2 linked regions of the Halioglobus japonicus genome follow. The protein of the gene in region 1 interacts with the protein of each later gene in a pairwise test. Links are inferred from orthologs where the notes say so. Each region holds a gene or a part of one and is shown on either strand. Other genes may lie near its edges.

Evidence for each region.
Region 2: the proteins of sfsA (region 1) and BST95_RS06870 interact in binary tests that used the Escherichia coli proteins (3 or more experiments, as listed by UniProt). The link is inferred for Halioglobus japonicus from one-to-one orthologs.

What each region holds. Positions count from the first base shown.
Region 1 is NZ_CP019450.1:1,243,294-1,248,076, reverse strand. The notes cover bases 1,743-4,741. They hold sfsA (DNA/RNA nuclease SfsA), read right to left. Parts: upstream 3,592-4,741; coding sequence 2,893-3,591; downstream 1,743-2,892. Other genes in these bases: BST95_RS05835 (pyridoxal phosphate-dependent aminotransferase), read right to left, coding at 3,588-4,741; BST95_RS05845 (M15 family metallopeptidase), read right to left, coding at 2,201-2,896; BST95_RS05850 (inorganic pyrophosphatase), read left to right, coding at 1,743-2,148. In the rest of the region: BST95_RS05855 (6-phosphofructokinase), read left to right, coding at 1-1,017; more of BST95_RS05850, read left to right, coding at 1,498-1,742; more of BST95_RS05835, read right to left, coding at 4,742-4,763. UniProt on the Escherichia coli protein: Binds to DNA non-specifically. Could be a regulatory factor involved in maltose metabolism.
Region 2 is NZ_CP019450.1:1,428,642-1,432,373, reverse strand. Bases 1-2,935 are described here. They hold BST95_RS06870 (glutamate-5-semialdehyde dehydrogenase), read right to left. Parts: upstream 2,129-2,935; coding sequence 872-2,128; downstream 1-871. Other genes in these bases: BST95_RS06860 (S8 family serine peptidase), read right to left, coding at 2,666-2,935; BST95_RS19925 (CUB domain-containing protein), read right to left, coding at 2,232-2,573; nadD (nicotinate-nucleotide adenylyltransferase), read right to left, coding at 219-875; rsfS (ribosome silencing factor), read right to left, coding at 1-182. In the rest of the region: more of BST95_RS06860, read right to left, coding at 2,936-3,732. UniProt on the Escherichia coli protein: Catalyzes the NADPH-dependent reduction of L-glutamate 5-phosphate into L-glutamate 5-semialdehyde and phosphate. The product spontaneously undergoes cyclization to form 1-pyrroline-5-carboxylate.

The DNA.
Region 1 (4,783 bases):
ATGAAGAGCATTGAAGAGAATCGCGCCGAGTACGAGCGCCTGATCGAGGTCTTCAAAGCGCACAACATCGGCTACTTTTTCTACAACGGCGGCGGCGACTCCGCTGACACCTGCCTGAAGGTGTCGCAGCTGAGTGAATCCATGGGCTATCCCATACAGGCGATTCACGTACCGAAAACTATCGACAACGACCTGCCGCTTACGGACAACTGCCCAGGCTTTGGCTCTGTTGCCAAGTACATTGCCATCTCCACCCGCGAAGCTGCCCTGGATGTCGCCTCTATGTGCGAGACATCCACCAAGGTCTTTATTCTGGAAGTCATGGGCCGCCACGCGGGCTGGATTGCCGCCGCCGGTGGCCTGGCCGCCGAACAGGAGGGCGATGCACCTCATATCATTCTGTTCCCGGAAGTGGCCTTTAACCGTGAGAAATTCCTGGCCAAGGTCAAACGCACGGTGAAGAAGCACGGCTTCTGCGTGATCGTGGCCTCCGAGGGTGCCCAATACAAAGACGGCACCTTCCTCGCCGAATCGGGCCTCAAGGACGCCTTCGGCCACAGCCAGCTGGGTGGCCTGGCCCCCAACCTCGCGCAAATGATCAAGGACGAGCTGGGCTACAAGTATCACTGGGCGGTCGCCGACTACCTGCAGCGCGCCGCACGTCACATCGCCTCCCAGACTGACGTCGACCAGGCCTACGCGGTGGGTGAAGCCGCCGTTGAGATGGCCTTGGCGGGCAAGAACGCGGTCATGCCTGCGATCGTCCGCGGCAAGGGCAAGCGCTATCGCTGGTCCATCGTCGAGGCACCGTTGGCAGACGTGGCCAATGTCGAGAAAATGATGCCGCGCAACTACATCACCCGCGATGGCTTCAACATCACGGACGAGGCCCGGGCCTATCTTGAGCCGCTGATTCAGGGTGAGGCTTATCCTGACTACAAGCGCGGCATGCCGAAGTATGTTCGCTTGAAGAATGTGATGGTGCCCAAGAAGTTGCGGAAGTCGTTTAAGGTTTAGCTGGGTTCTCTGCCCGGCGGCCCGGGAACAGGTAAGGCATCCCCGGGACCGCCTAAAGCGCCATCCATGGCAGGCTTGCGGCTCCGCCATCCATGGCTCCGCACATCCCGGGAACACCTTACCTGCCCCCGGACCTCTGCACTTGCTCACGCAACAACTCGAACCATAGGCGTCAGCGCATGTTTCCTGGCAGCCTTATGCACGACATCAAACTGATGTCGCGAGCAATAAGAGGTACAGAGCTTCCGCACAGCCTTACGAAACCGTCGGGAGCCATGGATGGCGGACGCCGGAGCGCGCCATGGATGGCCTTGCAGCGATTTCGTAAGGCCGTGCGGAAGTTCTGTGCCGGATAGCCTTCATCAAATCCAAATCGCCCCCCAAACCCAAAAATTCAACCCAAGTAGAGCGGATTTTGCTGATCAATCCCTGTACAATGCGCGCCGTCCTAGTGAAGCAACCCATTTGAAGGAAACGATTATGTACAGCAATCGCGATTTTAACCGCTGGCGCCGCCACCCCTGGCACGGCCTGCACATCAAGGCTGATGAAGCCCCTGAAGATATCTTCCAGGTGTACATCGAAATGACCGCTGACGACGTGGTCAAGTATGAACTGGACAAGGCATCCGGCTTCCTGATGGTTGACCGCCCCCAGCGCACCACTTCCAGCCCCCCCGCGCTGTACGGTTTCCTGCCCCGCACTCACTGTGCCGAGGAAGTAGCAGCTCTGTGCCCCGATGCCGACGAAGCTGACGGCGATCCGCTGGACGTTTGCGTATTCTCCGAGCGCCACATCACCCGTGCCGACATCATCCTGAACGCCCGTGTTATCGGCGGCATCCAGATGATCGACGGTGGCGAAGCCGACGATAAGATTATCGCGGTACTGGAAGGCGACAACATCTGGGGCGACGTTCACGATATCGCTGACCTGCCCAAGATCAAGGTAGAGCGTCTGCAGCACTATTTCTCCACCTACAAGCTGGTGCCCGGGAAGGATGTGAACATCAAGGTGGACCACGTCTACGGTCGCGACGAAGCCCTCAAGGTGATCGCTGCTGCTGAGAAAGACTACTGGAACCACTATGGCCACCTGCACGAAGCGGCCAAGGAAAAAGAGAACGGCTAAGTTCTCAGCGCCCGGCGCCTTGCGCGCCGGGCATTCTCCCCCCTCGCTCGCTTTACGCGGGACACCACCCTTCAGGCACCTGCACGTAGCGGTTAAAAATCTGCTCCAGATCTGCTTCGATTTCGGCGCGCAAGCCCAGCTCAATACCTTCCCAGCTCTGGTGCAACAACTGCGGCGTCAATGCCCCTTCACAGCCCGTGGCCAGCGGTGCGTAGCTAAGATGCCAGCGCTCGGGCGCAACACCTCCACGATCTTCACCGTAGGGCCGGTAGAAGCCATGCGATTGCCTCTGGGCCATACGCTCATCCAGCCAGCAGTGGAGCGGATCGAACATGCCACCCGGGGCAACCTCCTCTGGACTTAACTGCAGGCGATAACCCTCGGGCAGTGCGGCTGCGTCAAACACATCCAGATCAGTGCCCCAGTGATGGCGTGACGCACCCGGTAGCGCTGAAAAGCGCAGAATGGCGTGGAGCCGCTCGACAGGGGTCATGGCATCGGCATCAAGGAGGTTGCCCGCATCATCGTGCAGGCTTCGCTCACCCGCCGCCTTGCCATTGAAGATAGCTAATTGACGCACAAAGGAGCGGAAGCAACTGGCGGGGGCGAGGTCGAAGCCGGCCTCCCTGGCATCCGCCTGCAACCGGGCAAACGCGGCTGCCGCGGCAGGACTCAGCCGCGCCGGGGTGTCCGCCGCTACCAGATGGGATTCTTCGCGGCCCGTGAGCTGAGACAGCAAGAGCGTCATTGGGGATCCACGCTAAACGTGAGCGACCTGCTAAGGGCCATTTGTTGCGGCGAGACGGAAGCGCCCCAGGCCATGACCTCCACACCGGCATCGATAACCTCAGCCAGCGTGTCCCGGTAGCGCGGGTCGATCTCACCGGCGGCACTCACATGGTCGATGCCCTCGTGCAGGGCACAGAAAAACATCACCGCGCGGGTGCCCGGGCCCAGCACGTCGCGCAGTTCCTGCAGGTGCTTGCGGCCGCGGTCGCTGACCGCGTCCGGGAACAAACCCTGGCCACGCGCCGAGCACAATGTCACGGACTTTACCTCCACATAGACCTTGCCAGTGTCACCCTCAAGCAAGAGGTCAGCGCGACTGCCGTTGCCGTATTTCACCTCAGTGCGAATTTCCGGGTAGTCTGTAAAACCCGGGATAAGACCGCTGGTAAAGGCCTCCTTTACCAGGGCATTGGCGCGCACCGAGTGGATACAGGCCATACCGGCGCCCGTTTCCACCAGTTCCCAGGTGTGCGGATATTTGCGGGTTTTCGAATCCGACCGGCTCAGCCACACCCGCCAGCCCGGCTCGGCGCAACCGGTCATGGCACCGGTATTGGGGCAATGGACGGTAATCACTTTACCGCTGTCGAGCTCCACATCGGCCAGGAAGCGCTTGTACCGCTTGATCAAGGTGCCTTCGATCAGGTCACTCACCGCAACACCCCAGCGAGGCGCTCCACCGCCAGCTCCAGCCGGTCCATTGACGCGGTATAGCAGAAGCGCAGGTGTTCTGCGGCGCGATGGTGGCCGAAGTCCAGACCTGGGGTCAGCGCCACACCGTGCTCTTCCAGCATTTGCAGGCAAAACGCCTGGCTGTTATCGGTAAACCTGGAGGCATCGGCATAAATGTAGAATGCACCTTCAGGCTTGCAGGGCACGTCAAAGCCGAGCGTCTGTACTGCGGGATAGAGAAAGTCACGTCGCTGCCGGAAAATATCCCGGCGCTCGTCCAGCAGTTCACGCGTTGCCGGCTCAAAACCGGCCAGTGCCGCATACTGAGCCATGGTCGACATGGAGATAAACAGGTTTTGGGCCAGCTTCTCCATCTCCTCTACCGCCGCCTCCGGCGCCACTAGCCAGCCGAGGCGCCAGCCCGTCATACCGAAATACTTGGAGAAACTGTTGATGACGAATGCGTCATCATCGACCTCGAGCACGCTCGGCGTGGCCGCGTCATAGCCCAGGCCGTGATAAATCTCGTCGACCACCAGGTAGCCTTTGCGCTGCCGCACTGCGGCGGCGACAGCCGCCAGCTCCTCGCGCGACAGCGCAGTGCCGGTGGGGTTGGCCGGTGAGGCCAGCATGGCGCCAATGGTATTAGCTTGCCAGTGATCGCCCATCAGTTCAGGTGTCATCTGATAGCGGGTGCTGGCGTCAACAGGCACCAACTGCCCCTGCCCCTCGACCAGGCGCAAGAAGTGACGATTGCAGGGATAACCCGGGTCAGCCATGAGCATGCCGTCACCGGGATTCATCAGCAGCGAGGCAATCAGCAGCAAGGCACCGGAGGCTCCCGGGGTGATCATGATTCGGCGGGGCGAAATATCCAGGCCATATTCTGTCTGATAAAACGTCGACAGCGCCTCGCGCAACGCCGGCAGCCCGGCTGCTTCGGAGTAATAGGTGGCGCCGTCGGCAAGCGCCTTGCGCCCCGCCTCAACAATCGGCGCCACGGTGGCGAAATCCGGTTCGCCGGCGGCAAGGTGCACAATATCGCGCCCCTGGGCTTCCAGCTCCCGGGCCCGCGTCAGCACTTCCACCACCCTGAATGGCTCTATTTCCTGCAGGCGCCGGGCGAAGCCACCGGGCCTTGATTTATTCTGCATACATCCCCCGCTTATCAAGG
Region 2 (3,732 bases), 190 kb from region 1 along the record:
TTCTTCGCTTCCAGACAGACATTGTCTGCCAGCGACTTCACGTGGCGGTTGGAGGTGCCACTGGCGATCACCAGATAATCCATAACATCGGTGAGCCCGGTCACATCCATGGTCACCGTATTGACGGCTTTGAGGTCATCGAGGGCTTCGATGACGATTTCTTTCAGTTGCTCAGCTTGCATTGCGCAATTGGCTGTTCATAGTGTTGCCATTCCTGTTCATAGATAAAGTTGTCTCTCCTGAATATAGTCCAATACCGGCTCGGGGAGCAGATATCGCGGCGAGTGTCCGCCAGCCAACAGCGAGCGGATTTCCGTCGAGGAGATGGCCAATGGGCGTAGCTCTTCGATCAGCACACCCCCACAGGCTTGTTCGTTTAGTGCCGCGGCACTATCCAGCTGATGGGTGGCAAGCCATTGCGCCACCTCACCCTCGCGGGGAAATTCCCAGCCCGGCCGTGCCAGCACGACCACGTGGGCCACATCCAGCAGTTCACGCCAGCGGTGCCAGGTGTTGATGCGTTGCACCGCATCGGCCCCCAGCACCATGCTCAGGCTGTGGCCTTCGCCAAGCTCGCCGCGCAAGCCCACCAGGCTGTCGTAGGTATAAGAGAGCCCTTCCCGGTCCAGCTCACGCCGGTCACAGCGCAACCGCTGTTCACCGGCAACGGCCAGCTCAACCATGGCCAGGCGGTCCTGGGCACTACAACTGGGTGCTTCCCGGTGCGGCGGGACTGCACAGGGCATTAGCCGCAAATGATCCAGCCCCAGCCGCTCCACCAGTTCCAGCGCAGAACGCAGGTGGCCGTAATGAATCGGACTAAACGTGCCGCCAAAGACACCGACAGCGGTCAGATGGCGGGGATCAGCACTCAAGTGCGAACCTGACCCTCGCCCATCACCACATATTTCTGGGAGGTGAGCCCCTCCAGCCCTACCGGACCGCGGGCATGAAGCTTATCGGTAGAAATGCCGATCTCGGCACCCAAGCCATATTCAAAGCCATCCGCAAAGCGGGTGGAGGCATTGACCATCACCGAGCTGGAATCCACCTCTCGCAGGAAGCGCATGGCCCGGCCGTGATCGGTCGTGACAATACTCTCAGTGTGCTGCGAGCTGTACTGGTCGATGTGCGCCATGGCCTGTTCCATGTCGTCGACCACCCGCACCGCCAGAATCGGCCCCAGGTACTCGGCGTACCAGTCTTCCTCGGTCGCCGCATTGGCACTGTCAACAATCGCTCGCGTGCGCTCACACCCACGCAGCTCCACGCCAGCCTGACCGTAGGCAGCCGCCAGGCGTGGCAGTATGGCCTGCGCCTCTGCGGCGTGTACCAGCAGCGTCTCCATGGTGTTGCAGGTGCCGTAACGCTGGGTTTTGGCATTGACGACAATCGCCTCCGCCATATCCAGGTCGGCGCCGGCATCGATATAAACGTGGCACACACCATCGAGATGCTTGATCACGGGCACCTTGGCATCGTTGCTAATGCGCTCGATCAGCCCTTTGCCACCGCGCGGCACAATCACGTCCACATATTCAGGCATGGCAATCAGACGGCCCACGGCAGCGCGATCTGCGGTTTCCACCACCTGCACAGCCGCCGCCGGCAAACCGGCCTGCTCCAGTCCCGCGGCCAGGCAACGGGCAATGGCCAGGTTGGAGGCAATCGCCTCGGAGCCACCGCGCAAAATAGTGGCATTGCCAGACTTGAGGCACAGACTGGCGGCCTCGACGGTCACGTTCGGGCGCGACTCATAAATAATGCCAATCACACCGAGCGGCACGCGCATGCGCCCCACTTTGATGCCACTGGGCATGGTATTCATATCGGAGATGGCACCCACGGGATCGGGCAGCGACGCTACCTGCACCAGCCCTTCGAGCATGGTGTCGATACGCGCAGGCGTGAGTTCCAGGCGATCCATCAACGGACCGTCCAGACCATTGGCAGCGCCACGCTCGAGGTCCTCGGCATTGGCTTTGGCGAGCTCCGGTCGTGCGGCATCCAGCAAATCACGCGCGGCCAGCAAGGCGTTATTGCGCGCGGCGGTACTGGAAGCAGCCACTTGGCGCGCTGCGGCGCGGGCCTGGCTGCCTAACTGCTGCATGTACTGCTCTACATTCATCTCGGTCATTTCTGGTCGTAAAAATGGCCCGCAATTATACCTGACCTTTTGCCGATCTCCAGCGCTTGGAAGGAACGAACCCATTGGCCGGAGTGAGCAGGGCCTACTGCCTGGCGGCAGGAATCGCCGAAGCCTCCAGCTTGAAACCGCTGTTTTCATTTTGCGCGTCACTGGCGAACCAAAGTAATACCGAACTGCCTTCTACCAGTATATTGTGGGGCAATTGTTGGCCAGATATACGCATTAGCAGATTCCTCTGCTGAGTGCCCTCGCCGCGAAAAAGGTACAGCGAGTCCACGTTCAGTTCGGTATCGAGCTCGAGAAACTTCAACATCACATGCTCTCCAGCACCTGGCACAAAGTGCCACTTACAATCGCTGTTGAAGGCGTAATTCTCAGCGCCACTGCCATCCTCGATAACAATACCCGGAGAGTCTGCGCTCAACGGTACTTTTGTGGTTCCCGTACAGAAACGCGTGGATTGATCAATGTTCCTTGTTGCATACGGCAATTGAAAGTCGAATGCCTTATTTGATTTCACCTCCAGCTCAATGCTGATGGCAGCGTGCTCGGTCTTGATTTCATAGGGAAGCGCTGAAAGCTGCCCCGCCAAATCGTATCTCCTGAATGGCTGTCGACGATACTCAGCGCAGAACCTTTGGGCTCTCCCTGAACGAATGGCGTGAGGGTGAGGCCCGCGTAGTCCCTTTGAGGCGATATCGTCCAGTGGCGTATTTTAGCTCCCGCACCGCGCCTGTTTGCGTAGCCAATCGCCCCTTCAGGTGATTCGAGCCTGTCAAACGCGTACCACCCCCTGGTCTTGGCGCAGTTGATCGCAGCCTGACTGTCGAGCGCACCCGCGCCGAGAAGGCCCGGATAGTTTGGGTTTCTGGAATCCAGCGGTGAGGCCGTTGCTTTAAGGCACAACTGGATCTGTCGGTTACTCAATGATGGGTTGGTGTACTTCATCAAAGCTACCGTCGCTGTCACCAGCGCGGTAGCGTTGGAAACTCCATCGATATCCCCGGGGGAATTTTCAGCTAACAGAGCTTCAGGGTAGCCGGCCGAGGGAGCGGCAATATCCACTTCATCTCCATAGTTGCTGCGATAGAGGTGTCCGTTTGAATCTATACCGGCGACCGCAAAAACCGCCGGGTGTGAGGCCGGAAAAGCTGGATCCGACTGGGGGAAATTGCCCACAGCACCGACTACAAAGATATCCTCAGTTCTGGCCTGGACCAGGGCGTCCCTGGCCTCTCGGCTTGCAATGCCACCACTCCAGCTAAGGTTGACGACGTCAGGCTTATAGCTCACGGCCGTTTCTAGACCCAGATAACCATCCGCCATATTCAGGTTTGTAGCTGTATCAGCGATAGACTTGATAAACAGTAGTTTAATCGGGTAATCGTCCATCTCCCCGAAGTGGGCCCGAATCCTCTGGGCAATGTGCGCAGCCATATAGGTGCCATGAGGATAATCCGCCAGTCGCTGTACTGGAGGCCGGACATCTTCATCCTGATCAGAGATATCCCAACCTATAACATCATCTACCCGACCGTTGTGATCATCATCGAGTCCGTTATTGGGTACCTCCAGGGTATTGC